3 regions of the Streptomyces yatensis genome follow, and region 1 is predicted to be linked to each of the others. Evidence: riboswitches for the same ligand, from Rfam matches in the RefSeq annotation. Region 1 holds a riboswitch; each other region holds the start of a gene.
What was found. A riboswitch is a leader RNA that binds a small molecule or an ion and turns the genes downstream of it on or off. The one in region 1 is predicted to bind cobalamin.

Region 1 (10,147 bases):
CACAGCCGTCCCCGGGCGGCGCCGGCAGCGGCCGGAAGGCGTGAGCACGGCAGCTGAGTACACCGTTGCCCGGACGGGCCCCGGGCGGGTGCCGTAGCCGCATCCGCCGACGGGCGGGGCGGGCGGCGGACACTCCGCCGCCCGTCCGCTCACTCCGCGGCGGAAAACCGCTTCGCGAGGTCGCGATGCCGGTCCGCGGCCAGCTTCGCCTGGGCCGTGCTGATGGTCGATCCGGGCATCCGCCCCAGCCGTTCGAGCTCGTCCGCGAAGCGCAGATGCTCCAGCCGCGCGTATTCACGGCAGGCAAGGCAGGTGACGTTCTCCGGCCGCGGAGAGGTCATCGCGTACGGCGCCCGCTGCCCGCATCCGGTGGCGATGTTGCTCGGCAGGTCACCGGCCAGCCCGAAGGTGGACGCCATCATGTTGCGGACGGCGGCGACGCCTCGGACCACCTTCGACTCCACATGGATATGCGGATCGTCCCCGCCCATGCACCCTCCCCTGCCCCCGGCGACTTGACGGGCCGGGATGCTCCCGGCCGCCCGCGGACCGCAGGAGGAGTCTGCCATGTGTCCGGTGCGCCACCGCCGCCGCGCCCGCCGGTTCAGGTCGCGGTCGCGGCCGCCGCCGCACGGCCCGCGGCGCGGCCCGAGAACAGGCAGCCGCCGAGGAAGGTGCCCTCCAGGGAGCGGTAGCCGTGCACTCCCCCGCCGCCGAAGCCCGAGACCTCACCGGCCGCGTACAGGCCGCTGATCGGGTTGCCGGAGGCGTCCAGGACCCGGCCGGTGAGGTCGGTCTGGAGGCCGCCGAGGGTCTTGCGGGTGAGGATGTTGAGGCGCACGGCGATCAGCGGTCCGGCGGACGGGTCCAGGATCCGGTGTGCGGAGGCGGTGCGGCTGAGCGTGTCCCCGGGGTAGGCGAGCGCGTTGCGGATGCCCATGACCTGGACGTCCTTGGTGTACGGGTTGGCGATCTCGCGGTCGCGGGCCTCGATCTGCCGGGTGAGGTCGGCCAGGTCGATGAGGTTGTCGCCGGTCAACTTGTTCATGCCCGCGACCAGTTGGGGCAGGGTGCCCGCGACGACGAAGTCCTCGCCCTTGTCCCGGAACCGCTGGATCGGCTCGGGTGTCTGCCAGATGCGGGAGAGGAGCTGCAGGATGTCCTTGTTGGTCAGGTCCGGGTTCTGCTCGGAGCCCGAGAGCGCGAACTCCTTGGCGATGATCTTCTGGGTGGTGACGAACCAGGAGTAGTCATAGCCGGTGGCGGTGATCGTCTCGAGGGTGTGCAGGGTGTCGTAGCCCGGGATGTCGGGGGTGGAGAAGCGCTTGCCCTTCGCGTCGAACCACATCGACGAGGGGCCCGGCAGAATGCGGATGCCGTGGCCGGGCCAGATCGGGTCGTAGTTTCTGAGGCCCTCGGTGTAGTGCCACATGCGGTCGGGGTTGACGATCCGTCCGCCCGCCTTCTCGGTGATCGCGAGCATCCGGCCGTCCACATACGCCGGGACGCCGGTGACCATGAACTTCGGCGGTGAGCCGAGCCGGTCGGGCCAGTTCCGCCGTACGAGATCGTGGTTGGCGCCGATGCCGCCCGAGGTGACGATCACCACCGGGGCGTTGAGCTCGAAGTGGCCGACCACGGTGCGCGAGGTGGGCTTGCCGCGGGCGGCGTCGCTGGGCTCCAGGATCGCGCCGCTGACCCCGGTGACGGCACCGCCGGTGACCACCAGATCGTCCACCCGGTGCCGGAACGTGAAGGTCACCCGCCCGTCCTTCGCGGCGGCCCGCACCTTCTTCTCGAACGGCTCGACCACGGCCGGACCGGTGCCCCAGGTGACATGGAAACGCGGCACCGAGTTGCCGTGCCCGTCCGCGAGGCCGCCGCCGCGCTCGGCCCAGCCGACGATCGGGAACCACCGCACGCCGAGCCCGTGCAGCCAGGACCGCTTCTCCCCGGCGGCGAAGTCCACGTACGCCTCGGCCCATTTGCGGGCCCAGTAGTCCTGGCCGCCGGGATCAAAGACGCCACGGTCGAAGCCGGCCGTGCCGAGCCAGTCCTGCCAGGCCAGTTCATGGGTGTCCTTGATGCCCATCAGCCGCTGTTCCTCGGAGTCGACGAAGAACAGGCCGCCGAAGGACCAGAACGCCTGGCCGCCGAGGTTGCTCTCGGGCTCCTGGTCGAGGAGGAGCACCTTGCGTCCCGCGGCCGCCAGTTCCGCCGTGGCGACCAGCCCGGCGAGCCCGCCGCCGACCACGATGGCGTCCGCGTCCGAGGACGCCCCGGAGGCGGCGAAGGCCGGGACCGCCGCCTGGGCGAGCGCGGCACCGGCGAGCACACCGCCCGCCGCCGTCAGGGCGTGGCGGCGGCTGATCCCGGCCGGCGAGGCGGAATTCTCTGTGGAGTTCTCCATGGGCTGCCTTCCGGAAGGGGTTCGGAGGGTGCGGGAGATGCGAAGGGGATTGCCGCGACGGCAACGTGTTACCGACGGTAGCCCACCGGGTGCGGGGCCGCCAGACTCCTGCCCCCGATGAGCAACTCCCGTACGCCGCAGGGAACTTCGGACGGTCAGCGCCCGCCGGATGTTGACTCGGGCGAGGCGCTCCGCCGTGGCGAGAAGGCGTACAGATCGAGGATGTCGGGCAGCGGTGCCACCCCGGGACCGCCCGCCGCGACCCAGGCCACGATGTCCTGCGTCGCGTCCGTGTCGTTGACCAGCCCGAGCCACACCGGCCTGCCCCCGGCGGCACGTCCAGCGGCCGACGGCTGCACCACGACCACATTGGCCTGATCGCAGACGTCCAGACACTCGGAGACGCGTACGGGCACCTCCTCACGGAGCCGCGCGAGCTGCGCCGCATGGTCGATTCCGGTCACCTTGGGGCTGCCGCAGCAGCAGTCCCGGCATACGGTCACCCGGCAGGGCACCGGGTCGGTCGGCCTGACAGGCATGGCGCATCGCCCTCCTCCGGGGAAGTCCGCCCCGGTTTGCGTCGAGGAGGCGACCGCGTGAGTCTCCTGGCTCTCGGGTCGATGCTCGTCCCGGCCTTCCCACCCGCGCGTACGGGCAGTGGCCTGTTCGGGATCCGCTCGCCGATCACAGTGGCGGCACCGCGCCGGATTCACACCGGCTTCCTCGTTCCGCCGTCGCCCTTGTCGCCCGGCATCATCGCATCCCGGGCACCGCCGCACCATGTGGCCCCCGCTCGCGGGAGGGCCACGGACGGGTCGGCGTCAGTCGCGGCGGGCCGCCGCCCCCGCGAGGATTTCGCCCAGGCCCTGGCGGGTGGCCGCCAGCACCACGCGGTCGTGCGGGCGCAGGACATAGCCGGGGTGCAGATCCCACACCAGGGCGGGCTCCTGGGTGGCGCCGTCGTCACGAGGCGCCGCGGCGAGGTCGCGTTGCCGGTCGGCGGGTTCCGCCGCGTCCAGCGCGATCACCCGCCAGGCGCCCGGCGCGAACGCCTCGGCGACGGTACGCCCCTCCAGTTGCGGATGCCCGGCGACATGCAGGGCGGCGAAGAGCAGCACCCTGCGCTCGACCGGTATGGCGCCCAGGATCTGACGCCCCATCATCGCCCCCGCGAACGCCGGTGCCGCCAGGCTGGAGACGCTGCGGCTGCGGGTGAGGGCCCGCGGATGGGCCGCGCGCAGTGTGCGGTAGACGGCGGTGGCGAAGCGGTCGTCGTACAGGCGCAGCGCCACCCGCAGCCGGGGCTTGACCGAGCGGGCGTACAGCGTCGCCTCCAGGTTGGTGGTGTCGACGCTGGTCAGGGCGAGCAGGGAGTGTGCCCGCTGGATCTTGGCGGCCTCCAGGACGCCCTCCTGGGTGACATCGCCGATGACCGTCGGCACCCCCAGCCTGCGGGCCAGCGGGATGCCGCGCGCCCCGGGGTCCTCCTCCACGCACACCACGGGGATGTCCATCTCACGGAGTCTGGCCAGGACGCGGGTGCCGACCTTGCCGAGCCCGAGCAGCACGACATGGCCGGAGAGGCCGCGCGGAGGGCGGCGCAGCGCGGAGGCGGTGCGGAAGGTGCCCAGCGCTTCGAGCGCGGCGGCCACCAGGACGGGCAGCATCAGCAGTCCGATCAGCCCGGACAGCAGCTGGAGGACTTTGCGCCCGGTCGGCTCGTCCAGCGCCGGGTCGTCGATCGCCAGCACATCGAGCACCGTGAGGTAGGCGGCGCGGAGCAGACCCGCGCCGGTGAGCTGCCAGGAGGCGATGGTGAGGGCGAGCACGGCGATCGCCATTCCGGCGACGGACCAGCGCAGCCGGCGGGAGAACAGCGAGGCGAGGGGCAGTCTGCGGGTGCCGAGCCGCCGGGGCGGCAGCGGTGGTCCGGTGGCGGAGACGGCCTCCAGCACCACCGTGTCGCGCCCGGTGGCGGCGGCCACTTCCTCGTCTCCGGGCAGCAGCTTGGGCCCTTCGTCGCCGCTGCTGTCGGAGCCCTCGCTGCCGCCGGGGTCGCTGGTGGTGGACGAGAGCAGGGCGAGGGTGCACAGCCCCGGGCGGGCCACCTCGTCGGGGCCGGGCGGGGTGCGCTCGGCCGCGCGCAGCAGCAGCCCGTCGGCCTGCAGGACTTTGCTGGTGCCCGCGACGGCGGTGGCCGCCAGGGCGGGCGCCGCGGTGTCGGCGTCCGACAGTACGGTGGTGGTGGCGTCCAGCTCTGCCGGGTCCATACCGGGATCCGCCACCCGCGCCGCCTCGTCGAGGAGTTCCTCCAGATGCTGGCCGAGCTTGCGGTTGTAGAGCCGGATCACCAGCCGCAGCCGGGGGTTGAGGCGGCGGGCGCGGAGGGCGGCGTGGATGTTCGCCTCGTCGTCGTCATGGACCAGGGCGAGCGCCGTCGCGTGCTCCGCGCCCGCCTCGGTCAGCACCTCTTCGTCGAGCGCCGGGACCTCCATGACCCGCACTCCCCCGTCCGGAGCGGGGTCGTCCGCGGTCTGCCGGGGCAGCGGGACCCGTCCGACGGCCGCGCTGAACCGGCCGAAGAGCGCGGAGGTACGGCCGCCCGGCCACCATCCCGCCGCCCGCTGCCCGGCCGGGTCCGCCAGGGGCGCGCCGCCGGGGATGACGACCGTCACCCGGGTCCGGTAGACGTAGTGGAGTTCGGCGGCGAGGCGGTGGGCGAGCGCGTCGTCACCGCACACGACCATATGGGCCGCCCCCGAGGGGATCGGCGGGGCGGAGGTGGAGGTGGAGAACACGACGGCGAAGCCCCCCGTTGGTCCGTGATGCCGTGGGTCGTCCGGGCGGGGTACGGCGGCCGCGGTCTCCGGCGGCCGGCATCCGCGCTCCGGCGGTCATGATCAGACCGTACCTGGTGGGCTGTCCAAGGGAGTTGGGCACCGGGGGCGGGCGGCCGGGGCGCCCCGTGCGCTCACTCCCTGGGGGCTCCGCAGCGCGCACAGCGGGCGAAGGACGCGGTGTCCTGGATCGCGCCGCAGTCGGCGCAGACCCGATCCAGCCAGCAGGCGGGCTCCCCGCCCTCGGGCTCGGCGCGCGCCGGGTCCGGGTCCGGGTCCGCCGATTCACTGTTCGCGATCTGCCGGTTCACCGTTTCCCGGTTCGCCGTCTCCCGGTCCGGGTCGCCGGGTCGAGCCATGCCGCTCATCGTGTGCGCCTCCCTGTCCGGACCGTACGCGGGTCCATCCGCCGACCCTCCACCCGTGGCTCCATCCCGGGAAGCGGTCCCACTATAGATCCGATCTCTCAACCGCCAATGACCCTTGACGGGGCGTAATGACGCCCGCCCCCTCCCCAGTTATCGGATGACTCGGTAACGTATCCGCCTCGGGAGGCAACAATGCCGAGATCTTACCGACGCTCCGCTGTGGCATTTCTGCTCTGCGGCGTCCTGGCCATGACGCTCTTCATCACCGGGCCCGCGCAGGCGAAGGACTCCGCCTGGACCGTGCGAGGCCCCTCACCCCACTCCGGTCCCCTCGCGCAGCTGCGGCTCGACGGAGCCTCAGGAGCGCTGACGCTCCAAGTGTCCCGGGGCGGACGGACCGTGGTCGAACCCTCGCCCGTGGGCATCGTCACCGAACGGGCGGATCTGTCGCACGGGCTGCGCTACCTGGGGCGCCACGACCGCACCGTCGTGGAGCGCTACCGGTCGACGGTCGGCAAGGAGCGCTCGCGCACGGCGCGGATGACCGAGACCCGCTTCCGGTTCCGGGGCAGCGGGAGCGCCCGGCTGGACCTCGTGGTGCGGGTCTCGGACGACGGGGTCGCCTATCGCTATGTCCTGCCCTCCGGCAGCGGCGATGTCCTCGGCGAGACCTCGGCGTTCACCCTGCCCGCGGACGCGGCCGCATGGCTGGGCGACTACCGCAAGGACAACGAGAACCTGTTCAAGGAGTACACCGCCGCGACCGCGCCCACCGGTGAGTACATGTCCCAGGCGCTCTTCGAGACGGCGGGCGGCTACGCCCTGATCGCCGAGTCGGATCTCAGCGGCCGCTACTCCGCCGCCCGGCTGATCCATCAGCAGGGGCAGCCCACGTACCGCATCGGGCTCTGGGACCAGCGGGTCGCGTCCGACGGACCGCTCAGCACACCCTGGCGCGCGATGATCGTGGGCGATCTGCCGACCGTCACCGAGTCCACCTTCACCGACGATCTGGCCCCCGCGTCGCGGGTCGCCGACACCTCGTGGATCCGGCCCGGGCCCGCGCTGTGGACCTGGCTCGCGGGCGGCAAGCCGGCCGGGCAGAGCCTGTCGATGCAGAAGGGGTACGTGGACTACGCGACCCAGCGCGGCTGGCCGTATGTGGTGGTGGACGCGGGCTGGTACTTCGACCCCGACCAGTGGGACGTCACCGACCCCGACTGGCCGCGGAACAGCTGGATTCCGCAGCTCGTGGACTACGCGCGCGAGCGCCATGTGGGCATCCAGGTCTGGATCCACCACCGCGACCTCGACACCGCCGAGGAGCGCGAGCTGTGGCTGCCCACACTGGAGAAGTGGGGGGTGAAGGGCGTGAAGATCGACTTCATGGACTCCGAGGCCCAGGAGACGCTGCGCTGGTACGACGAGATCCTCAAGGCCACCGCGGACCACCATCTGCTCGTCAACTTCCACGGCTCGACCATCCCCAAGGGCATCCAGCGCACCTGGCCGCAGGTGATGTCGATGGAGGGGGTGAACGGCGAGGAGAAGCGGACCAACACCCCGCAGCATCTGGCGACGCTGCCCTTCACCCGCAATGTCATCGGCTCCATGGACTTCACCCCCGGGGCCTTCCACCGGGCCGAGCGCCCCAACGCGGGCTCGGACGCGGGGGAAGTCGGCCTGTCGGTGCTCTACGAGTCCGGTATCCAGGATCTGGCGGGCACCCCGGAGTCCTATGACGCCCGTCCGCTCGCCCGCCGCTTCCTGGAGCAGATCCCCGCCACCTGGGACCGCACCCGGCTGCTGACCGGGCGGCCCGGTGAGAGCGCGGTGCTGGCCCGCGCCGACGGCTCGCGGTGGTTCATCGGCGGTACGTTCACCGGCCCCGCGCACACCGCCGAGGTGCCGCTGCGGCTGGAGCCGGGCCGCTGGCTCGTCGATCTGATCCTGGACGGCCCCAACGGTCTGGTCCGCACGCCCACGGTGGTGCGCGGCGGGCAGACGCTGTCCGTGCCGGTGACGGCGGACGGCGGGTTCGCCGCCATCGCCTGCCGCTGGCGGCCCGGTCTGTCGACCTGCGACCGTCCCTGACCGTCCCTCACTCGGACACCCCGTCCAGGACGCCCGTCCAGATCCCGATCGCCGGAATACAGACGCCGGCCGCGAAGACCCATGCGGCGGCGACGGCACGGGCGTAGGGGGCGGGGTGGCCGCCGGTCCATCCGCGGGAGAGGGCCAGCAGCCGATCGGCCTTCTGCCGCGTCGGGTTCTTCTCCTGCTGATGGGTGAGGAAGGCGGACAGCCGGTCCGCCGACTCCGCGTCCGTGACCGCCTCGGCGTCCGCCCGCATCTCCATCAGCGTGACCAGGACCCGGCCCGCGCGGCTGTTGGCGTAGAGGCCGCAGGTCAGGGTGAGGAGGAAGACGGTGATCGACGTGACAGTCTGCGCCGAGGTCTCCACGGGGGTGACGGCGAGGGCCGTCACCCCGTCGTAGAACACGGCGGCCTTCCCCGCCGCCGGCGCATGACGCAGATAGCGCCGACGCATCGGATCACCGTGGCGCAGATGCGAGATCTCGTGCCGGAGCAGGACCGCCCCGGCCGGGCTTCTGAGCAGGGTGCGCCAGCTGCGCGGGATGGCGACATGCACGGTGGGCCTGCGGATGTTCAGGGTGACCGCGTGGTAGACAAAGGTGCCCGCGACCGCCCAGAGCGCGGCGACCAGGATGATCGCGGGCACCAGGAGACGCTTCCCGTCGAACGGCAGGGAGATCCGGTCCTGCAGTACGGCGAAGGCCAGTCCGCCCGCGGCGCCGACGGCCCAGACGGACTTGCGGCGCTGCAGTCGCGTCCCCCAGTCCTCCATCCGGCCCAGCCGTCCCGGGGACGGCTGGGGGACGTGGACCACCTTCAGGTCGGCCACCGGGGACCAGCTGGAGACCGCGTCCAGCCGGGCGGTGTCCAGTCCGGCGGAGTGGAAGGTGTCCCGGACGGGCACCCAGCCCTTCGCCGACCAGTCGACCGGGTGCGGCGCCTCCTCGGCCTCACGACCGCTGAGGGAGTCGGCCCGCCACTCGTTGACGAGGGGCAGCAGGAAGACGACGAGGAGGACGAGGACGGCCAGGAACGCGGTGGCGCCGACCGCGGCCGGCGCGGACAGCCGATTCTCCCCTGTGGTCAGCACGCTCGCCCCGGTGGCGGGCGCCGCGCACAGCGGCCCGATGAGCACGGTCCAGCAGGTCCGCTCGGCCCGGCGCAGCCGGCGGACCGGGGACGCGGCGGTCATGGACGGCCGGGCCCGGCGGGGTCCGTACCGTCGTCGGCGTCGCTGTCGTTTTCGCCGTCGCTGTCGTTTTCGTCGTCGGCGCCGGGTTCGGAGCGGATGAGCGCTTCCGCCTGGATCCGTACGACGGCCCGTACCGTGTCCGGGTCCACCTCCGGGGGGAGCAGTAACTCCACCGTCACCCGCCGGGCGAGCCCGGCCGTGCTGTCCTCGTCCTCCTCGGTGTCCGTCCCGCCGGTGGCGGCGTCGCCGCGCAGGCAGCGCCTGAGATAGCCGACGGCGTCCCGCAGTCCGCGCTGGACGGCCATGTCGGTCGCGGTCGAGAGCACCGTGAAGGCGATCTGGCCGAGCACGGACAGCCCGATGGTGAGATACACATGGGTGTCGACCGCGGGCGCCCCGCTGAGGTCGTCGAAGAACTCCCCGGCGCCGGGCACCCGCCGGCGGGCGCGCGTCTCCTCGGCGAACTCCTCGAAGAGCTCCTCGTGTTCGTCCTCGGCGACGGCGCGCGCCGAGGCGTCGACCATCGTCAGGATCCGCTCGATGGCGGCGTCGTCCAGCTCACCCATGTCCGTCATGCGTTCCCCCCGGTGCGCCACACCCCCGGCGGGGCGTGCGACGCCTGTACGGTAGTCCGGCCGGGGGAGATGATGTAAGGACTTACCGCAAATAGCTGATTGCATCGTGCATTTCGCGTATGGCCGCCGATGCGCACGGCTGAGGGAGGCCGTCAGCTCGCACGGCGCGGGGGCCGGCGCGTGCGGGTCCACTCCACCAGCTGGCGCGCCGTCCAGGTGGTGATGACGCGCTCCGCCGGCACCCCGCATTGCACGGCCCGGGCGCATCCGTTGCGCTGCCAGTCGAGCTGGCCGGGCGCGTGGGCGTCGGTGTCGATGGAGAAGAAGGTCCCCGCCCGGACGGCCTCGCGCAACAGCCTGCGCGGGGGATCCAGCCGCTCCGGACGGCAGTTGATCTCCACGGCGGTGCCCGCCTCCGCGCAGGCGCCGAAGACCTCCTCATGGTCGAAGGCGGACTCGGGGCGCTTTCCGCCGAGCAGCCGTCCGGTGCAGTGGCCCAGCACATCGACCAGCGGATCGCTGACAGCGGTGACCATCCGGCGGGTCATGGGGCGGGCGTCCATCCGCAGCTTGGAGTGGACCGAGGCCACCACCACGTCCAGCCGGTCCAGCAGCTCCGGCTCCTGGTCCAGGGAGCCGTCCGGGAGGATGTCCACCTCGATCCCGGT
Region 2 (10,147 bases), 8.2 Mb from region 1:
TCCAGGAGGGTGGAGATGGATCCCATCGACGACCTTCTTGCCACCATGAAGATCGAGGACGCGCGGTACGTACGGGTGGACGCCCGTGCGCCGTGGGGCATCTCCTTCCCTCCCCGGGACCTCGCCCGGCTGGTCCTGATCTCCAGCGGTTCGTGTTGGCTCGTCGGGGACACGCTCGCCGGGCCGCAACGTCTGGAGGCCAACGACTGCTTCCTGGTCCGCGCGGGCGTGAGGTTCACCCTTCAGGACACCACGGGCAGTGAGGTCGTCGACTGCGACGGACTGGTCTCCCAAGCTCCCGGCAACGCGGCCCGCGTCGGGGGTGACGGTGAGCTGACGCAGATCGTGTCCAGCCGGTTCGCCTTCGACGCCGTGGCGGCCGAACCACTCTTCGCGCTGCTGCCACCGTTGTTCCGGCTGAACCTGGACCACACCTCCGGCCACCTCCTGCGCACCACGTTCGACCTCATCGCGAGGGAGAGCGCGGCAGGCGGGCTCGGTGGTGGCTTCATCATGAGCCGGCTGTCCGATGTGCTCTTCGTCCAGGCACTACGGAGCTGTTGCGCCGATGTCGGGGGCGGCACCATCGGCTGGATCGCCGCACTGCGGGACCCCCGGCTGGCCGTCGCCATGCGGGAGTTGCACGCGGACCTGGCCCATCCGTGGACGGTCGACGAACTCGCCCGCAAGGCGGGGATGTCGCGCTCGGCGTTCGCCGCCTCGTTCAAGGAGAAGACGGGGGACACCCCGCTGGGCTACCTCACCTCATGGCGCATGTACCGGGTGAAGGTGCTGCTCCGGGAGACGCCGCTGAGCGTTCAGGAGATCGCGGTCAGGGTCGGCTACGACACCGGAAGCGCGCTGAGCCGTGCCTTTTCGGCCAGGGAGGGCGTCACGCCCGGGGGCTGGCGGAAGTCGATGGACCAGGCGCTCCGTCGGCGCCCCCCGTCCGGCGCGACAGCCGCCTGACCACGTCCGGCGTCGGCTCGGCCTGGGGCACCGGGGCCGGAGCGCGTGGCGCCCGGCCCCGGCCGGTCGTCCGGGTCAGGACGCGGGCAGCTCACCGCGGACCGTACGGGCCGCGGTGACCAGGTTCTCCAGTGCGGAGCGGGTCTCGGGCCAGCCGCGGGTCTTCAGACCGCAGTCGGGGTTGACCCACAGCCGCTCGGCGGGGATGGCCCTGAGGCCGGTGCGGAGCAGTTCGGCCGCCTCCAGCGCGCTGGGCACGCGCGGGGAGTGGATGTCGTACACACCGGGCCCGGCCTCGCGCGGATAGCCGTGGGCGGCCAGCTCGCGGGCCACCTGCATATGGGAGCGGGCGGCCTCCAGGCTGATGACATCGGCGTCGAGGTCGTCGATCGCCTGGACGATGTCGCCGAACTCGGCGTAGCACATATGGGTGTGGATCTGGGTGCCGGGCCGTACGCCGCCGGTGGTGAGGCGGAAGGCCTCGGTCGCCCAGGACAGATAGCCGGGCCGGTCCTCGGTGCGCAGCGGAAGGGTCTCGCGCAGGGCGGGTTCGTCCACCTGGATGACCGAGGTCCCGGCCGCCTCCAGGTCGCCCACCTCGTCGCGCAGGGCGAGGGCGACCTGGCGGGCGGTGTCGCCGAGGGGCTGGTCGTCGCGGACGAAGGACCACGCGAGCATGGTGACCGGCCCGGTGAGCATGCCCTTGACCGGACGGTCGGTGAGGGACTGGGCGTAGGCCGTCCAGCGCACGGTCATCGGCTCGGGGCGCGAGATGTCACCGGCCAGGATCGGCGGGCGGACGTAGCGGGTGCCGTAGGACTGCACCCAGCCGTGCTGTGTGGCGAGATAGCCGGTGAGCTGCTCGGCGAAGTACTGGACCATGTCGTTGCGCTCGGCCTCGCCGTGCACCAGCACATCCAGGCCGGTCTTCTCCTGGAAGGAGATCACCTCCTGGATCTCGGCCTTGACGCGCTCCTCGTACCCGGCCGTGTCGATGCGGCCGGCGCGCAGGTCGGCGCGGGCGGTGCGCAGTTCGCCGGTCTGCGGGAAGGAGCCGATGGTGGTGGTCGGCAGCAGCGGCAGGCGGAGGCGGTCGCGCTGGGCCGCGGCGCGTTCGGCGTACGGCTGGGAGCGGCGGGCGTCGGCCTCGGTGACCGCGCCGGTGCGGGCGCGGACGGCCGGGTCACGGGTGATGGGGGAGTTGGCACGGGAGGCGAGGGCGGCCCGGTTCGCGGCCAGTTCGGCGGTGATCGTGTCGGTGCCGCGGGCCAGGCCCTTGGCGAGGGTGACGATCTCCGCGGTCTTCTGCCGGGCGAAGGCCAGCCAGCGCAGGATCTGCGGTGCGATGTCCCGCTCGCCCGTCGCGTCGAGGGGGACGTGCAGCAGCGAGCAGGAGGCGGCCACATCGACCCGGTCGGCCAGCCCCAGCAGGGTGCCGAGCCTGGCCAGGGACTTCTCCAGGTCGTTGACCCAGATGTTGCGGCCGCTCACGACACCGGCGATCAGCCGCTTGCGGGGCAGCCCGCCGACGGCGGCGAGCGCGTCCAGATTGGCGGCGGCGGCCTCCGTGAAGTCCAGCGCCAGCCCCTCGACCGGGGCCTTGGCCAGTACGGGCAGGGCCTCGCCGAGGCGGTCGAAGTACGAGGCGACCAGCAGCTTCGGACGGTCGGCGAGGGCGCCGAGATCGCGGTAGGCGCGGCCGGCGGCGTTCAGCTCGGCCGGCGTGCGGTCCTGGACCAGGGCGGGCTCATCGAGCTGCGCCCACTCGGCACCGGCCGCCCGCAGGTCGGCCAGCACCTCGGCGTACACCGGAAGCAGACGGTCCAGGAGGGTGAGCGGCTCGAAGTCCGCGGGCGCGCCGGGGGCGGGCTTGGCGAGGAGGAGGTAGGTGACGGGCCCGACCAGGACCGGCCGCGCCGCAAGGCCGAGGGCGAGGGCTTCCGTCAGCTCCGCGACCTGCTTGGCGGAGTCGGCCGTGAACACCGTGTCCGGACCCAGCTCCGGAACCAGGTAGTGGTAGTTGGTGTCGAACCACTTGGTCATCTCCAGCGGTGCCACGTCCTGTGTGCCCCGCGCCATCGCGAAGTAGCCGTCGAGCGGATCGGCCGCGACGGCGTCCCGGTGGCGGTCGGGGATCGCGCCGACCATGACGGTGGTGTCGAGCACGTGGTCGTAGTACGAGAAGTCACCCGTGGGAACTTCGTCGATACCCGCCCCGGCCAGCTGCTTCCAGGTGGCGCCGCGCAGTTCGGCGGCGGTGGCCCGGAGCGCGTCGGCGGTGACGCGGCCCTTCCAGTAGCCCTCGATCGCCTTCTTCAGTTCCCGGTTCGGGCCCTGGCGGGGGTAGCCGTACACGGTGGCCCGTGCTGCCGCGGCTGCGGACTTCGGTGTCACGGAGATCTCCTTCGCGAGATGAATCCCTGAGATCCCGGCGACGGAGGAGAGCGCGAAGGGTGACGGACCGGACGCCACGACCTCGCGCGGCACGCGCGCGGTCGTCCGACCGGAATGTACGCCGACCCGCCCTCGAGGTCACCGGGTGTCCGCGCACGAGTCGTCTGTACGCGGGCAGATGGCAGGTCTTCGGACTCACGGGCGCGTCCTCTTGAGGGAGGACACCTAGTGGCCGTCGCTTCCCAGGTCCCTCTACCGGACCCAGTGCGTATGACGGCGGTCGTTCCCGCTCACCGCTGCGGGGCAGTCCCGGATTCCCACCGGGTTCCCTCTTACGACGCGTCCCGCCTGGCGGACGGGGCGAACCAGCTGCACCAGCCAGCGTACGGGCCCGTCCGGCGGTGTGCAGGGGGCCGTCCGGTATTCGGGATGGTGAAGTGGAACACGCGGCGGCCGAGGGTACGGCCGGTGCCGCCCGGGCCGTGCACCGGCCGCACCCCGTCCACCAGCGAGCTCAGGGGATCAGCACGCGCCGGGGCCTCCGATGGCTGAAGCCGTGCCCCCAGCCGTGCCCCCCGCCGCCCTCCGGAGCCGTCCGGCCGGCCCAAGGCGCGCGTCCGGTCATCCGCCTCCGGTCATCCGCCGCCGGTCATCCGCCTCCGGTCACGGCCGCCGGTCACCGCCGCCGCGCCGTGCGTCGTCCGCCGGTGCCGAGGGCGGGATCGTCGGTGGGCGGCTCGGATCGGGGACGCGGTCGGTGAAGCCACCGGGGACCGAGCGGCACTGCTGCTCGCGGAAGTGGACCGGTGCCGTGCCCACGCGGCGGGCGAACAGCCTGCTGAAGTAGGCGGGATCGTCGTAGCCGACGCGGCGGGCGATGGCGGCGACCGGCAGTTCGGTGCCGACGAGGAGTTCCTTGGCCCGGCCCAGCCGGATGCCGAGGAGATAGTCCTTGGGGCTGCACCCCGCCCCGCGGCGTACCGCGGTGCGCAGTGCGGCCGGTGTCATGCCGTGCCGGGCGGCGTGTTCGGTCACCGAGAGCGGCTGGAAGGCGTCCCGGGCCAGCGCCTGGAGCACCGGATGTCCGTCGGCGCCGGTGTCGGCGCGGACGCGGCGGAGGGCGACGAGGAGTTCATGGACGGCGGCGGCGGTCTCGACCTCCAGGAACGGATTGCCCTGACGCGCGGCGCGGGCGATCCGGCCGATGGCCGTCCGGGCGGTGGCGGTGTCGGTGAGCGCGACCACGGGGCCGTCCGCGTCAAGATAGCCCAGGTCGGCGTAGGCGGCGGTGGCCGGTCCCGTGAAGTCGACGAACGCCTCGTCCCATCCGGTATCCGGGTCCGGGGCGTAGTGGTGGGTGACCCCGGGGGTGAGCCAGAGCAGCGCGGGCGCGGTGACGGTACGGCGGCGGCCGTCCGCGCCGCGGAACCATCCGCGGCCCGCGCTGATGACCACCGCCACATGGTGGTCCAGGACCCGCGGGCCGACCACGGGCAGGGCGCCGTGCTGGAGGCCGACACCCAGACACACCAGGCCGAGCCGGTGATGGGCGGGGCTGGGCGTGAAGTACCGCATCCAGGTGTGATACATCCGCGGTCCCCTCCGGTCGGCTGTGTCCCATCACTCGCCGATCTTCGTCCACGGACTGCCCGGCCGCCAAGGGGAGGGTGGCCCTGGCGGGGGCTTGGCGGAGAAGGGGAAGGGAGCCGGGCGGCGGAGATGTGTCCGCGCCGCCCCGCTCCCTCGGCCGGGTCAGTCCAGCTCCTCCACGGTGAAGGAGTCGAGCGTGAACTCCGCGGTACCGCTGTCGCCGGTCTTCCGCAGCCCCACCCACATCTCACCGTCCGCGGGCGCGGTGACGGTGTAGCGGTGGCTGGCCCGCCCGGCGGCGGCGGGCAGGGCAGTGCGCTCCAACTCGCGCGGTCCGGGTTCGTCCACGGCCGTGATCCATGCGTACTGACCGGCCGCCTCGTTGGCGTACGTCAGGCTCACCCGGTAGCGCCGCCCCGGGCGGAAGCGGGCGGTGTGGGGCACGGTGCGGTAGACGAGACCCGCGTTCTCACCACGTGACTTGAGGGACTGGCCGCCTTCGAGCACATCGTCGATCACCTTGCCGTTCCAGCCGGCCTGGGTGAACGGGGCGTGCCGCTGGGCGATATGGGTGCGGGGGTCGGTCACCCCGCCCGCGTCGCCCTTGACGAACGGGCCCCAGCCCTGGGGCACCCGCTCGAAGTCCTCGTACACCAGGGCGCCGGGCTTCGTCGTGCGCCGGGCCCGCACCACCCGCAGCCGGTCGAAACGGACCCGGGCGCTGCCCTCGGCCACCGCCAGGGTGAGACTGACCGGTCCGCCGCCCTCGGGGACGGTGAAGAAGGTGAACATCCGCTGGAAACGGGTGCCGTGTTTGCGGTCGGCGGCCATGTGGTTGACGGCGGTCGAGGTCTCGGTCCAGTTCTCCGCGGTGACGCCGTCGGCGGTGTGCACCCGCAGCGCGGCCCGCCGCCGGTCACCGGCCTTCGCGCCCACCTCCACCTGGACGGAGGCCACATAGCCACCGGGGGCCAGCCGGTCGAGCCGCTGGCCGACGGTGGCGGCCGCGCCCTCGCCGACGACCAGTTCGTAGTCGCCCAGCGGGCTGCGCTCGACGGTGGCCGGGCCGGTGGTCTGCCAGCCGCGCAGCGATCCGGAGCGGAAACCGGGGTCGTACAGCGGGGTGCCCTCGCCCCAGCCGGGGGCCGCCTGGGCACGGGCCCGGGAGCGCAGCACCACATACGGGACGTCGGGGTCGGCGGTGATGCTGACGTGGCCGTCGCGCACCGGCAGCGTGACCGGCTCGGCGCGCCCCTGGTCGGTGAGCCGGTACAGCACCACGGACCGCTGCTCCGACCAGCCGCGCGGCAGCGGCCAACGGGTGGTGCCACCGGCCGGGTTGTAGTGGTAGAGCTTGGCCGGGTCGGTGGCCTCGCGCGGCTCCCAGGGCAGCAGATAGCCACCGCCGTCGTAGACCAGCCGCCCGTCGGTGGTGATGCGGCGGACGCCACCGGTGTCGGTGACCGAGGTGCGGCCGGGCCCCTCGAAGGTGATCTCGTGGTCGCCCCAGGTGCGGATGGGATACGCCTGGAGGTATTTGGCGGGCAGGCTATGGGTCCAGATGAGCCGGTAGAAGGCGGTCCAGTCGGTCTTGCCGGTCCAGCCCTCGAAGTTGCCCATCCGCGGAATGCCCAGCAGGGTCGGCCACTTGTCGGCGAAGACGTCCTTCTGGTGGTTGCGGATGAAGCGGATGAGCCGGGAGTTGATACCGCGCGAGGTATCCGGCCCGTAGTCGGTCTCGGTGGCCCAGTGCGACCACAGCGAGGAGCGCTCCAGCCCGTGGCCCCATTCGGTGGTCACGCGCCAGCCCTGGTCGCGCAGGGCCCGCTGGAGCCGGTCGGAGTTCCAGCCGGACTCGCGGAAGACGTCGATGTAGAGCGCGGCGAGGGCCGGGTCGGCGTCGTTCCGCAGATCCTGGAAGCGCCGGATGATGTCGCCGGAGACCAGGTCGCGGCGGGGGTCGATGCGGTAGGACTGGTCCAGCCAGTCCCACTGCTTGTCGTCTCTGTCGACCAGCGTCTCGGAGAAGGCGTTGGCCACCGGATAGGACTCGGTGGCGTTGACGTGCACCGCGAAGTCGCTGTTCCAGCGGCGCCCGGAACGCAACAGGGTGTTGAGGTCGGCCAGGCCACCGGCGCGGGTGTTGTAGTTGCCCGCGTAGTCGGGGTGGGCGGAGTCATGACCTTCCGACTGGTAGCCCTTGAGCACGGTGTACTGCCGCAGTCCGTCGGTGGCCAGCGCGATCCGCTTGACGTTGTCGAGGGTGTCGAGGAAGGGGTTGGTGGCCTGGCTGGCGAAGTTGAACGGGATGTGCGGGACGACCCGCAGATGCTGCTCGTCGGCGCCGAGCGGATTGACCATGATGTCGCGGAAGGCGATGGCGGCGTCCTGCCAGTCGACCACGCCGTCGCCGTTGCGGTCCCGGGTGAGGACCACGGTGGCCCAGGGCAGTGGTTCGGTGGCGCCGACGGCCGCGGTGGCGGCCCGGTGGGTCCACTCACCGCAGGTGAGCCGGGTGGTGATCTGACCGTCCTCACGTACCGTCTGCCGCCACAGCCGTCCGTTGTCCCAGGTGGTGCCCGCGGCGGAGGAGGGCTTGTCCCAGACCGTGTTGGTCTCGACGGCGGCCGCGAGCCGGTCGGTGCTGACGACGGCGTAGGCGCAGCCGATGGGTGCGCCGTCGGTGGGGGTGTCGGCCGTGGGCCGGACGGCGGTGTCACCGCTCTTGGCCTGGTCGAGGTCGATCCGGGCGGCCAGCAGGGTGGCGCCCGGCTGGTCGGCGCGGACGCTGAGGAAGGCGAGCTGGGGGATGCGCAGGGTGCCCACGCGCAGCGCGTCGGTGTCGGCGATCCGGGTGACCCGCCAGTCGACCTGCCATTCGCTGACCCGGATCCGGATGTCGATCTCGGCGTCCGTGCCGGAGGCGGACGCGTCGGCGGTGCCCGTGCCGGAGGTGTCCGCCCCCGAGGTGGCCGTGGGCGCGCCGAAGGCGAGGGTGTAGCTGATGTGGTCCGGGCCGCTGGTGACGGCGGTGGTGCGCGGGGTGCGTTCGACGCCGTCGATGAGCACCGAACGGACCGGCTCCCGCTGGCCGTGCAGCACCGCGCCGGTCTCGCGGTCGATGTACGCGACGACGCGCGGGAACTCCGGGTCCACCCGGACCTCCAGCCGCCTCGACCGCAGCGTGCGCTCGGTGGCGCGGACGTGTGCGGCGGCACGGCCGGGTGCCGTGTCACGGGCGTGCGCGGTGCCACCGCCCGTGCCGATGGCCGTTCCGATTCCGGCCAGTGTGGTGGTGACCACGACCGCTCTGCGGCCGGGCCATCCCTCCTTCGGCCGCCCCTCCTCTGCGTAGGTCAACGCGCCGGCTCCTCCCTCGCTGGTGGGAATGGTGCTCCACCTTGGGACGGCGGCGGGGCGGCCGCCCATGGACAAGTGCGCGGGGGTGTTGGACTAACGGGCCGTGGCGTGGGCGCCCGACGGGCCGTGGCGTGGGCGCCCGACGGGCCGTGGCGTGGGCGCCCCACGGCCCGTGGTGGCGGCGACCGGGCGCGCGCCGTGCCCCGGCCGATCCGCACTCGCCCAGTGTGGCCGATGCCGTTAAGAGTGTTCTAAGAGCGTGTTCTGCCAGGGTGGGGGCTGACCTGTGCCCATCCGAAAGGCCCCGTGATGTCCGCTGCCGCGTCCTCCCCGTCCGGTCGGGGGAAGCCCACCGACCCCCGGACGGCGGCCGTGCTGGTGGTGGACGACGATCCGGAGGTCCGCGCCGCCCTGGTGGACGGGCTGGCCGTGGAGGGGTACGAGGTGCGGGTGGCCGGGGACGGGCTGGCGGCTCTCAGCGCGGTCGCCGCCGCACCGCCGGACGCCATCGTGCTGGACCTGGCCATGCCGGTGATGGACGGGCTGGCGGTGTGCCGCCGGCTGCGCGGGCTCGGCGACCGTACGCCCGTCCTGGTGCTCACCGCCCGGGACCAGATCAGCGAGCGGGTGGCGGGGCTGGACGCGGGGGCCGACGACTACCTCGTCAAGCCGTTCGCGCTGGATGAGCTGCTGGCTCGGTTGCGGGCGCTGCTGCGGCGTGCCGCGCCCGTCGAGGCCGTCGACGAGAACGTGTCCGGTGTGCTCTCCTTCGCCGATCTGACCGTCGATCCGGAGAGCCGCACCGGAATGCGCGGCGGCCGGCGGATGGAGTTCACCCGCACCGAGTTCGCGCTGCTGGAGGTGTTTCTGCGCCATCCCGGTCAGGTGCTGCCGCGGGAGCCGATCCAGGAGCTGGTGTGGGGCACCGAGTTCGCCTCGGACTCCAACTCGCTGGCGGTGTACATCGGCTATCTGCGTCGCAAACTGGAGGCGGAGGGCGCGCCGCGGCTGGTCCACACGGTGCACGGCATCGGTTACGAACTGGGCGAGCGATGAGCGCCGCTCGCCGGTCCGGAGGCCGCCGGTCCGGAGGCCGCCGGTCCGGAGAACGCCGGTCCGGAGACCGGCGGTCCCGAGAAAGCCGAGCCGGGAGCCGTCTGACGGCCCGTCTGCCGCTGCGCACCCGGATGGCGCTGATCACCTCGGCCGCGGTGGCGCTGGTCACGGCCGGGGTGTGCGTCGCCGCGTACGTGGTCATCCGCTACGAACTGGTGCGGCAGCTCGACCTCCAGCTCACCCAGCAGGCCACCCTGCTCGCCCAGGAGCGGCGTGACGAGGGCACCGGGACGCTGTACGGCGAATGCCGCTGGCTGGCCGCCCCGGCCTGCGCACAGGTCGTCACCCCGCGGACGGGCACACCGGGCCACCCGGCGGGCAGGGACCTGCTGATCCGGGTCACCGACGCCACCCGCCAGGTGGCCGCGGGCACCCGCGGCGCGTACTACGGCGAGGTCACCGTGCGCGGACACCGGATGCGCACGCTGACCACCCCACTGCGCGGCCCTCGCGCGCTCCAGCTCGCGGTGCGTTCCGACACCGTCGAGCAGGGCGAACGCCAGGCCGCGCGGCTGCTCGCCGCCATCGGCGCGGCGGGGGCGCTGCTCGCCGCCGGGCTCGGCTATCTCGCCTCCCGGCGGGCGCTGGCGCCGGTCACCCGGCTCACCGCCACCGCCGAACGGATCGCCGCCACCCGCGATCCGGCCCATCGCATCGAGCTGCCGCCGGAGGTGGGGCGGCGCGGGGACGAGATCTCCCGGCTGGCAGGGAGCTTCAA
Region 3 (10,147 bases), 8.1 Mb from region 1:
CGGGGACCGGGGACTTCATCCGTCTGGCGAGCCGCGTCGCCGGCCGCGACCTGGAGCCCTTCCTGCGCTCCTGGCTGTACTCCACGAAGCTCCCGGCCATGCCCGGCCACCCCGACTGGCACACCTCATGACGGACGGACCCGCTGGCTAGTGCTCTGACCGGGAAGGTTCGCCGGGTTGGTGGGTCATTCGCGCTCGGAGGCGGCGGCGAGGTGGCGGCGGCAGAGGTCGGCAGCTGTGAGGTGGGGCTTGTGCAGCGCGTCGCTGTAGAGCCGCATCTCACGGGCTGCTCGGTCCAGGTGCTGCCAGGAGCCGAACAGACGTTCCTTCCAGCTCCCAGACCTGCCTGGCGGCCTACGGCCCCTCCGGGACAAGCACGCGGCCGACGACCAGTGAGGCCCTTGGCTCAGAGGGCGGTATGCGGGGCGAGGAGGCTGGTGCCGCACCAGTTCTGCTGATGGAGGTGTTCGAGCACGGCTGCCTCCGCCGAACCTGGGTGGCGGCGTGTACCGACGATGACGGGTTCGGTCAGGGAAGGCAGGAACGGGCGGGCTAGCTGTTCGAAGCTTTCGGGCACGGCCGATGCCGGAACCACGGTGACGCCCAAGCCCTGGGCTGCCAGTCGCACGGCGGTGGAGATCTGTGACACTCGGGCCACCGTGGGCGGGCTGATGCCCGCGTCGGCGAGCAGGCGGGCGAGGTATTCGTCGAGCAGGCTGGCGCGGCGGAAGCGCACCCATCCCTGTGTCGCAAGGTCTGCCATGCGCAGGGCCCTGTCGCTGGCGAGGAGCGGGTGTCCCTCGGGCAGGACGGCGACGTAGGTCTCCTCGCCCAGGGGGTGGATGTCGAATGTGCAGCCGGTGGGGATGCGGTGGACGAGAACCATGTCGAGCGTTCCCTGGCGGGCCAGCCGTTCCATATCCGCTGGATCGGGCTCCTCGTGGAGAATGACCTGGAGTTTCGGGTGGCGGTGGCGGAGCCGGCCCAGTGCCAGAGGAAGCTGTCGTGCTCCCAGGCCCATGTGGACGGCGATGATGAGTTCACCGGCCAGTTCCCCGGAGGCGGCACGGGCAGCCAGGACGGCTCTGCGGGACGCGGTGGTCGCGATCTCTGCCTCGGCGAGGAAGGCGCGTCCGGCCATGGTCACTGTGACCCCACCCGACGTCCGGGTGAACAGTTGTACACCGAGGTGCTTTTCCAGAGCGCCGATCTGCTGCGACAAGGACGGCTGCGTGACGCGCAGACGCTCAGCAGCCGCTGTCATGGAGCCTTCTTCGGCCACAGCCAGAGCGTATTCGTATTGCCGCAGGTTCATCCGCTTCCACTTTCCGGCGACATAGGCAACGCCAATCTCAGCTATGCAGTGACACTATTTGTCTCTATGTCTCGCGGATCCTACCGTGGTGCATGTCCGGTGGATCGCCGCCGCCGAAAGCGGCGGCCATCAGGGCGGGAGTCGGTACGGGCGTGCCTGTGAGGGGCCCGTGGCGGCGAGGCCGCCCTGCGGGTTCTGTTCGACAACGCATCGTCTAGTTCCCGGGCAGTTGCCCCGGAGGCCCGCGTCACCCGGACGCTCACCAACTTGGACGGGAGTGGCAATCGTGGCACATCAGACAGGCGTTGGCCGCAGCGACGGAGTATCGCCGAAGAACGCCGATTCGAGACTGGCGGGAAAGGTCGCGCTCGTAACGGGTGCTTCCAAGGGCATCGGGGCGGGCATCGCGCGGGAATTCGCTGCGGCCGGAGCGTCGGTCGCGGTCAACTACGCCTCCAGTGCCGCCGACGCCGAGCGGGTGGTGCAGGACATCCAGGCGCGAGGGGGGACCGCGATCGCCGTGCAGGGCGACGTGTCGGTGCCTGCGGATGTTGAGCGCCTCTTCGCCAGGGCTGTGGACGCGTACGGCCGGTTCGACATCCTCGTCAACAATGCCGGCGTCTATCACGCACAGCCGCTGGAGACCGTCACGCAGCAGGAGATCGACCGTCAGCTTTCCGTCAACGTGACCGGACCGATCCGCACGATCCAGGAAGCCCTTAAGTACTTCGGGTCCGACGGCGGGTCGATCATCAACATCGGATCGCTGGACAGCGCCCGCGCGGTGCCGGGGATGTCGGTGTACGCCGCGACGAAGGGCGCCGTCGATGCCTTGACGCGAGTCCTGGCCGCCGAACTCGGCCCTCGCGGGATCCGAGTGAACACCCTGGCCCCTGGCGGTGTGGAGACGGAAGGCATCCACGCGGCCGGCTTCATCGGCAGTGACGCCGAGACGGACATGATCGGGCGCACCCCCCTGGGCCGTATCGGTCAGCCCGAGGATCTGGCGCGGGCGGCGGTCTTCTTCGCCTCCGACGACGCCGCATGGGTCACCGGAGAGCGCCTCACCGCCTCTGGCGGCCTGCGAACCTGACACACCCTGACAACGCCGGAGTCTGCAGACCCGCTCCGCGGGATCCTCATGGGGACGCTACTTTCGATCATCAACCCACCGCACAGGACCTGTGACCGCGCTAGAGGTGCTGAGAGGTCATGTCACTTGGCCAGTCTGCGGTGACATATGAGGGTCGCGGCGAGGCGGTGAAGGCGAGGAAGTGTTCCGGCTTGCGCTCGTAGCGGCAGTGCAGGCGTCGGCAGCCGGATCCACGACCCAGCGGGGCCGGCCCAGGTGTCGGGATGACTCGATGCCCTTGCGGGCGAGGCGGTGCCGGATGCCGCGGAAAGCGAGCCATCGCCGCGGGTGAGGGTAGTCGTAGCCCTTGTCCCCGTGCAGCTTGCGGGGCCTCCGACGTCGGGGGCCGCGACGGGGATGCACACTGGCCCGCCTCGACCTCATGACCGACCGCCACCGGTGCTTGCCTCGGGCCGGCGACGCGGACGACTCCACCGACTCCACGCTGGTGCTCTGACCGGGAAGGTTCGCCGGGTTGGTGGGTCATTCGCGCTCGGAGGCGGCGGCGAGGTGGCGGCGGCAGAGGTCGGCAGCTGTGAGGTGGGGCTTGTGCAGCGCGTCGCTGTAGAGCCGCATCTCACGGGCTGCTCGGTCCAGGTGCTGCCAGAAGGCGAGCGGCAGGTCGAAGTCGTCACCGACGTCGACCAGGCAGTCGACGGCGACTTCCAACTCGTTGTGCTCCAAGAACTCAAGCGTAGCTGCGAGATCGGTGTCCGGCTGGCCCGCCAGGTGGGCTCGGGCGTCGAGGTGGCCGCGGGTCCGGTTCCAGCTGGAGTGAAGCGCCTCACGATCAACGGTCATGGTGTCAGTGTTGCTGGTGCCGTTTGCCAGGTCACGCTGCTTTCGCCGGTCGTCCGCCCCAGCGGACGCCCTTCTCGCTGCGGATCCGGGCCCGCTCCCTGCGTTGGGCGGCCAGCACGTCGGGATGTCTGGCGTTCTGGTTGCGCCAGCGCAAGTAGGCGTGCAGCGACCGGGTCTGCACCGGGTGGTTCGGGTGGTGGGAGTTGGCGATGGTGAAGTGCCGCAGCGGCCCGAAGTGGGCCTCGATCGGGTTGGCCCAGGACGCGTAGGTCGGAGTGAAGCACAGCTCGACCCGGTTCTTCTTCGCCCATCTGCGGATCTTCTCGCCTCGGTGCAAGGACAGATTGTCCAAGATCACGTAGATGGGGGCGCCGTCCGGGCGGGCCGCCCGAATCGATTTCAGCGCGGCCAGGGTGTTCGCGGCGCTCTTCCTGACCCGGTTGACGCCCCACAGGGTGTCGTCGCCGACCGAGTAGCAGCCGTGGAAGTACCGCACCCCGTGGGCGCGGTGGTAAGTCGCGGGATGGCGCTCGGGGCGACCGGCGGGAGCCCAGCCGGCTCCGGCTGTGGGGCGGATGCCGAGCGGGCCGAACTCGTCGAACGCGAACACGCGGTCCGGGAAGCGTTCCAGCACCTCCTCGATGCGGTCGAGCTTGGCATCGCGCTCAGGGTCGGGCGATTCCTTCCACGTCTTGGTGCGCTGGAAGGTGACGCCACGACGGGCGAGCAGGCACCGTAACGCCTCGCGACCTATGCGGATCAGGCGGCCATGCACTTTCCGCAGGTAGGCGGCGAGTTTGCGGACGGACCAGCGAGTGAACGGCTGGCCCAGCCTGGCCGGGCGAGTGGTGGCCGTCTGGACGACGAAGTCCTCGTCGTCAGGACTGAGCAGGCGGGGACGGCCTCCCGCCCACCGAGGGTCCAGACAGGCCAGGCCGATCTCGTTGAACCGGTGGATCACGTCCCGGACGGTGTCCTCGTCGGCCTGCACCAGCTTCGCGATCACCGGGACCCGGTTCCCGCCGGCCGAGGCCAGCAGCATCATCGCGCGCCGGTACCGCACCGAACTGGTGCTGCCCCGGCGCACGATCTGCTGCAGCTTCTGCCCCTCTTGGTCGGTCAACCTGCGCACACGGACAGGCTCTGCCACCACACCCCCCCCCAGCGGTCGGAACGGATATCACCGCACATCCAACCGCTGGAACCGTCGACCCGGCGAACCTTCCCGGTCAGAGCACTAGCGGTTGCGCACCGCTCCGGTGTCCCAGGCCCAGGCCGCGATCTCCACGCGGTTGCGGACGGCGAGCTTGGTCTGGATGTTGCCGAGGTGGGTTTTCACCGTGGACAGCGACAGGTGCAGTTCGGCGCTGATCTCCTGATTGGTCCGGCCCACCGCCACCAGCCGGGCGACATCCAGCTCCCGGCCGGTCAGCCGGTTCGCCCCGGTGACGGCGCCGGGCCGGCTCGCCCACTGCCGCAGCAGACGCACGGTGATCGCGGGAGACACCAGCGCGCCACCGCGCGCGGCCGACCGCACCGCCTCCACCAGGAGTTCGGGACCGGCGTCCTTGAGCAGGAAACCGCAGGCGCCGTTGCGGATCGCGGTGTGCACGTAATCGTCCTGGTCGAAGGTGGTGACCACGACGACCCGCAGCGGCTCCGCCACTCCGGGTCCGGCCAGCAGCCGGGTCACCTCCAGGCCGTCCAGCTTCGGCATACGGATGTCGACCAGGCACACATCGGGGCGGTGCCGCCGGGCCAGCTCCACGCATTCGGAGCCATCGGCGGCCTCGCCCACCACCTCGATGCCGGGCTGGGAGCCGAGGATCAGCCGGAATCCGGTGCGCACCATCGCCTGGTCATCCGCGATCAGCACCCGGATCGGGGCGTCGTCGGGGGGCGGGGTGTTCGCGGCATCGCTCACGTGGTGGATCCTTCCAGAGCCGCCTAGTGGTAAAGCGCGCCAGAAACCGTCCAGCCGCCGTCGTTCATGCAACCGCTCGGCAGGATACCGTCCACCGCCTCACGGCTTCGGTGTGCGGCGCAGAAAGCGGATGACCGGGTGGCCCGGTTCGTGGGTGACATCGGCCCGGACGTCGTAGACCTGCTTGATGAGGGACGGGGTCAGCACGTGGCCGGGGGTGCCCTCGGCCACGACGTGTCCCTCGCGGAGGACGAGCAGGCGGTCGCAGTACATCGCGGCGAGGTTGAGGTCGTGGAGGGCGATCACGGTGGCGATCGGCAGACCGACGACGAGGTCGAGCAGATCGAGCTGGTGCTGGATGTCGAGGTGGTTGGTCGGCTCGTCGAGCAGCAGCTCGTACGGTTCCTGGGCGAGGGCCCGGGCGATCTGGGCGCGCTGGCGTTCGCCACCGGAGAGGGTGTGCCACGACTGGTCGGCCCGGCCGGTCAGCGCGGTGCGCTCCAGGGCGGCGTCGACGGCCCGGGTGTCCGTGGCGGTGGACGACGACCAGGCGCGCCGGTGCGGGATGCGGCCCAGGGCCACGACCTCGCGGACGGTCAGTTCGGTCTGGGTGTGGGCGTGCTGTTCGACGGTGGCGATACGGCGGGCCGTGGCGCGGCGGCCGACCCGCGGCAGTGCGCGGCCGTCCAGGGTGACGACTCCGGCGGAGGGGGCGAGGATGCCGGCGAGCAGCCGCAGCAGGGTGGATTTCCCGGAGCCGTTGGGGCCGAGCAGGCCCACCGTCTCGCCGGGGCGCAAGGTGAGGGTGACGCCGTCGACGATGAGCCGGCCGTCGGCGCGGCGGCTGACGCGGTCCGCGCGGAGTCCGGGTGCGGCCTCCGCGGTGGCGGGTGGAGGGGAGGCGGTCATGTCTTCCTCCGGCCGCGGTAGAGCACGGCGACGAAGGCCGGTACGCCGATGAGGGACGTCACCACGCCCACCGGGACCTCCTGGGGGTCGATCACGGTGCGGGCGGCGGTGTCCACCCACACCAGGAAGATGGCTCCGGCCAGTGCGGTGACCGGCAGCAGGCGGGCGTGGCCGGACCCGGTGAGGGCGCGGGTGGCGTGCGGGAGGACCAGACCGACGAAGCCGATGGCCCCGGCGGAGCTGACCAGGGTCGCGGTGAGCAGCGCGGTCGCGCACAGCAGCACGAGGCGGGTGCGGGCCACGTGGACGCCGAGCGCCGCCGCGGCCTCCTCCCCGAAGGCGAACGCGTCCAGGGTGCGGGCGTGTCCGAGACAGACCAGGAGAACGGCGGCCAGGACGACGGCGCACAGCAGCACATCGCTCCAGCCGGCGCCGGTGAGCGAGCCGAGGAGCCAGAACAGCACGGCGCGGGTGGTGTCGGCGTCCGCGGAGGTGAGGACGGTGAACGAGGTCAGCGCGGAGAACAGTTGCATGGCCGCCACCCCGGACAGCACCACCCGGTCGGTGCTGCCGCCGAGGCTGTGGCTGAGTGCCAGGACCAGGCCGAAGGAGAGCAGCGCGCCGATGAACGCGCCGGCCGACAGCGACACGGCCCCACCGCCGACGCCGAGGACGACCACGGCGACGGCGCCGGTGGAGGCGCCGGAGGACACCCCCAGGACGAAGGGGTCGGCCAGCGGATTGCGCAGCAGGGACTGCATCACGGCCCCGCAGAGGGCCAGCCCCGCCCCGCACACCGCGGCGAGCAGGGTGCGGGGCATGCGCAGGTTCCACACGATGCCGTCGCGCAGCGGTGGCAACGTGCCCTCGCCCAGGCCGAGATGGGCGGTGACCGCCGCCCAGACGTCGGCCGTGGAGATGTCGGCGGGACCGATGGTCACGGCGACGGCGATCGACGCCAACAGCGCGGCCGGCCCTCCCGCGATCAGCAGCAGGAGGCGGGTGCTCATGTGGCGAGTCCGAAGTGGCGCAGCCCGGCGGCGACCTGCTCGACCCCTTCGACGGTGCGGATGGACGGGTTCATGGCCTGCCCGCTCAGCAGGACGTACCGCTTCTTCTTCACGGCGGTGAGATTGCGGGTGGCGGCGTTGGTCTCCAGGAAACGGATCTTGGCCTTGGCGTTCTCCGCGGTCTGCTGCCTGCGCGTGAGATCGCCGAGGACGATGACGTCCGGGTCGCGGTCGGCCACGGTCTCCCAGTTGATCTGCGGCCATTCGTCGTGGGTGTCGGAGAAGGCGTTCTTCGCCCCGACGGCCCGGGTGATGGCGCCCGGCGCGCCGCAGCAGCCGCCGAGGTAGGGCGACTGGGCGTTGGCGAACCAGTACATGAGGGAGACGCCGGGGGCGTCCAGTCCCTCGGTGGCCGTCCGCACCCGCTGCTTCAACCGTGCGATGAGCTTCTCGCCCCGCTCGTCGACGCCGAACGCGCGGGCCAGGTCGCGTATCTCGCCGTAGACGGTGTCCAGGGTGAGTGGCTTGCCGCGGGAGCCGTCGCCACCGCTGTCGGGGTCGCGGCCCGCCGCGCAGTCGGACGGCGAAACATACGTGGGCACGCCCAGCTTCTCGAACTGCTCACGGGTGGCCACGCCGCCCTTGCCGAGGGTGGAGACGAACGAGGCGGTGACGAAGTCGGGTTCGGTGTCCAGGGCCTTCTCGAAGGACGGCATGTTGTCCGCCAGGCGCGGCACCGTCGCGTTGGCCTTCTCCAGGCCCTTCATCACCGGGTCGGTCCAGGTGGCGGTGCCGGCCATGCGGTCGGCGAGGCCGAGGGAGAGCAGGATCTCCGTCGTGCCCTGGTTGAGGGAGAGGGCCCGCTTCGGGGCGGACTTCACCGTGACCTTGTGGCCGCAGTTGTCGATGGTGCGCGGATAGCCGGCACCGGCGGGCTTCGTGGCGTCCGAGCCCTCGTGGCCGGAGCCACCGCACGCGGTGAGCAGGAGGGCGGGGGCGAGCAGGAGGGCCGCGGTACGGCGGGCAGAGCGGAGCACGGGCATGCCTCGGTTGTCGGGGCTCGTACGCGGAGCCTGGCCTACGGACGTCCTCCCCGCACGGGGCGCGGAGGTGCCAGCAGGTCTTCGGACTCGGGTTCGTCCGGACGGGGCCCCTTCCCGGTGCTCGTTCGCGGCGGCCTCGCGGCCGTCACGGACTCCTCCCAGTGGTGTCACATGCCCCGCCCGTCCCCCTCACCGCTGCGCGTCAGCTCCGGATTCACACCGGATTCCCTGGCCTCGGATGTGGCACGACTGGCTCCCCGAGAGTATCAAGATCGTCGAACGATCAGGGTGTCGGACCGGTCACGGGGTGGGAGACCGCGTCCCGGAGTCGGTTCGGCCGCCGACGGGCCTGCCTCACCTCGCGGTCGACGGCCCAGGCGTCGCCGACCGGCCCGAGGTGGCCGAGCTTGTCGGGATTGATCACCGCCCGGATGGCCTGGATCTGCCCGTCGAGCACATCGAGCACCAGGGCCTGGAGCACCTTGCCGTCCCGCTCGCGGAAGACCGCGCCGGGCTGGCCGTTGACCTCATGGAGCTCGAACGACACATCGATCCGCAGCAGCCAGGGGAAGACCGTGCCCAGCAGCCGGGCCACGTTCTCCGCGCCCATGACGGCCTTGGCCAGTTGCGGGGCCTTGCCACCGCCGTCCCCGACCAGTTGCACGTCGGCGGCCAGCAGGTTGCGCAGCGCGCCCACGTCGCCGTCCTTCAGCGCGTCGAAGAACCGCGTGGCCAGCTGCTGCCGCTCCCGCCGGTCCGCCTCGAACCGCGGCCGCCCGGCCGCCATATGCCGCCGCGCCCGCACCAGCAACTGGCGGCAGGCCGCCTCCGACCGGCCCACCGCCGTGGCGACCTCGTCGAACCCGAAGGCGAACACCTCCCGCAGCACGAACACCGCCCGCTCCAGCGGGCTGAGCCGCTCCAGCAGCAACAGGGCCGCCATCGACACCGAGTCGGCCAGCTCCACCGCCCGGGCCGGATCCTGATACGGATCGCTGAGCAGCGGCTCGGGGAACCACGGGCCCACGTACTCCTCCCGTCGCACCCGCGCGGAGCGCAGCACATCGATCGAGATGCGCGTCACCGTGGCCGACAGATAGGCCTTGGTCGACGTGGGCCGGGTCGTCGAGCCGTCGAAGCGCAGCCAGGTCTCCTGCACCGCGTCCTCGGCCTCACTCACACTGCCCAGGATCCGATAGGCGATCGAGAACAGCAGCGGCCGCAGCTCCTCGAACTCCTCGACCTTGTTCACGCCGATTCCCCCTTCCCCCTGGGCCCGTTGCCGGTCAGTGGAACTGCCCGGCCTCGTAGTCACCGGCCGCCGGCTGCCGGGTGATGACGTTCAGCCGGTTCACCATATTCATGAAGGAGACCAGGATCACCAGGGCGGTGAGCTGCTCCTCGTCATAGTGCTCGGCGGCCTTCGCCCACGCCTCGTCGCCGACCCCACCGGCCGCGTCCGCGACCCGGGTCCCCTCCTCCGCCAGTGCCAGCGCGGCCCGTTCGGCATCGGTGAAGACGGTGGCCTCCCGCCATACCGCGACCAGGTTCAGCCGCACCGGGGTCTCACCGGCCGCGGCGGCTTCCTTGGTGTGCATGTCGATGCAGGCGGCGCAGCCGTTGATCTGGCTCACCCGAATCGCCACCAGCTCCTGCGTCGCCACCGGCAGCGGCGATTCCTTGACCGCTCTGCCGGCCGCCATGACAGGCCTCAGGACCTTGCCGGCGGTCTGGCTGGCGGAGTAGTTCAGTCGCGCGTCCATGGTGTGCTCCTCCGAAGTCGTTCCGTGGCTACACCCCTGAGACGAGACGGCCCGACCGCCTGTGACATGGCCGCGTGTGACCCGCATCTCCCGGCCGTCGGCTCCGCTCGGCAGCCGCACGGCGTCCATCACCGCTGTGATCCGGTCAGTTGTACGCTACGGCTCTCGCACGCTTCATGGTCGGCGGGATCCAACGGGAGACAGAGGTCATCGTGACAGAGCGAACCGGCAGAATACGTTCACCCCGTGT

Region 2: it holds a riboswitch for cobalamin, as region 1 does, so the genes downstream of both, metE (5-methyltetrahydropteroyltriglutamate--homocysteine S-methyltransferase) here and J8403_RS02105 ((2Fe-2S) ferredoxin domain-containing protein) in region 1, are expected to answer to the same signal.
Region 3: it holds a riboswitch for cobalamin, as region 1 does, so the genes downstream of both, J8403_RS35965 (ABC transporter substrate-binding protein) here and J8403_RS02105 ((2Fe-2S) ferredoxin domain-containing protein) in region 1, are expected to answer to the same signal.

Annotation. Positions count from the first base shown of each region.
Region 1 covers NZ_CP072941.1:461,094-471,240, forward strand. Annotated here, with positions in the region: gene J8403_RS02090 (DMT family transporter) at 1-97, shown strand, start outside; gene J8403_RS02095 (hypothetical protein) at 150-491, opposite strand; gene J8403_RS02100 (FAD-binding dehydrogenase) at 605-2,410, opposite strand; gene J8403_RS02105 ((2Fe-2S) ferredoxin domain-containing protein) at 2,566-2,949, opposite strand; cobalamin riboswitch at 2,994-3,171, opposite strand; gene J8403_RS02110 (NAD-binding protein) at 3,232-5,157, opposite strand; gene J8403_RS02115 (hypothetical protein) at 5,382-5,606, opposite strand; gene J8403_RS02120 (glycoside hydrolase family 97 protein) at 5,808-7,709, shown strand; gene J8403_RS02125 (hypothetical protein) at 7,717-8,904, opposite strand; gene J8403_RS02130 (hypothetical protein) at 8,901-9,479, opposite strand; gene J8403_RS02135 (PHP domain-containing protein) at 9,632-10,147, opposite strand, start outside.
Region 2 covers NZ_CP072941.1:8,648,489-8,658,635, forward strand. Annotated here, with positions in the region: gene J8403_RS36250 (AraC family transcriptional regulator) at 16-969, shown strand; gene metE (5-methyltetrahydropteroyltriglutamate--homocysteine S-methyltransferase) at 1,045-3,363, opposite strand; cobalamin riboswitch at 3,527-3,748, opposite strand; gene J8403_RS36260 (helix-turn-helix domain-containing protein) at 4,027-4,953, opposite strand; gene J8403_RS36265 (endo-alpha-N-acetylgalactosaminidase family protein) at 5,116-8,313, opposite strand; gene J8403_RS36270 (response regulator transcription factor) at 8,623-9,369, shown strand; gene J8403_RS36275 (sensor histidine kinase) at 9,501-10,147, shown strand, end outside.
Region 3 covers NZ_CP072941.1:8,586,518-8,596,664, reverse strand. Annotated here, with positions in the region: gene J8403_RS36010 (M1 family metallopeptidase) at 1-131, shown strand, start outside; gene J8403_RS36005 (LysR family transcriptional regulator) at 407-1,315, opposite strand; gene J8403_RS36000 (SDR family NAD(P)-dependent oxidoreductase) at 1,602-2,408, shown strand; partial or broken gene J8403_RS35995 (IS5/IS1182 family transposase) at 2,531-2,810, opposite strand; gene J8403_RS35990 (MafI family immunity protein) at 2,931-3,248, opposite strand; gene J8403_RS35985 (IS630 family transposase) at 3,280-4,398, opposite strand; gene J8403_RS35980 (response regulator) at 4,486-5,172, opposite strand; gene J8403_RS35975 (ABC transporter ATP-binding protein) at 5,272-6,081, opposite strand; gene J8403_RS35970 (FecCD family ABC transporter permease) at 6,078-7,091, opposite strand; gene J8403_RS35965 (ABC transporter substrate-binding protein) at 7,088-8,128, opposite strand; cobalamin riboswitch at 8,190-8,403, opposite strand; gene J8403_RS35960 (RNA polymerase sigma-70 factor) at 8,418-9,386, opposite strand; gene J8403_RS35955 (carboxymuconolactone decarboxylase family protein) at 9,421-9,897, opposite strand.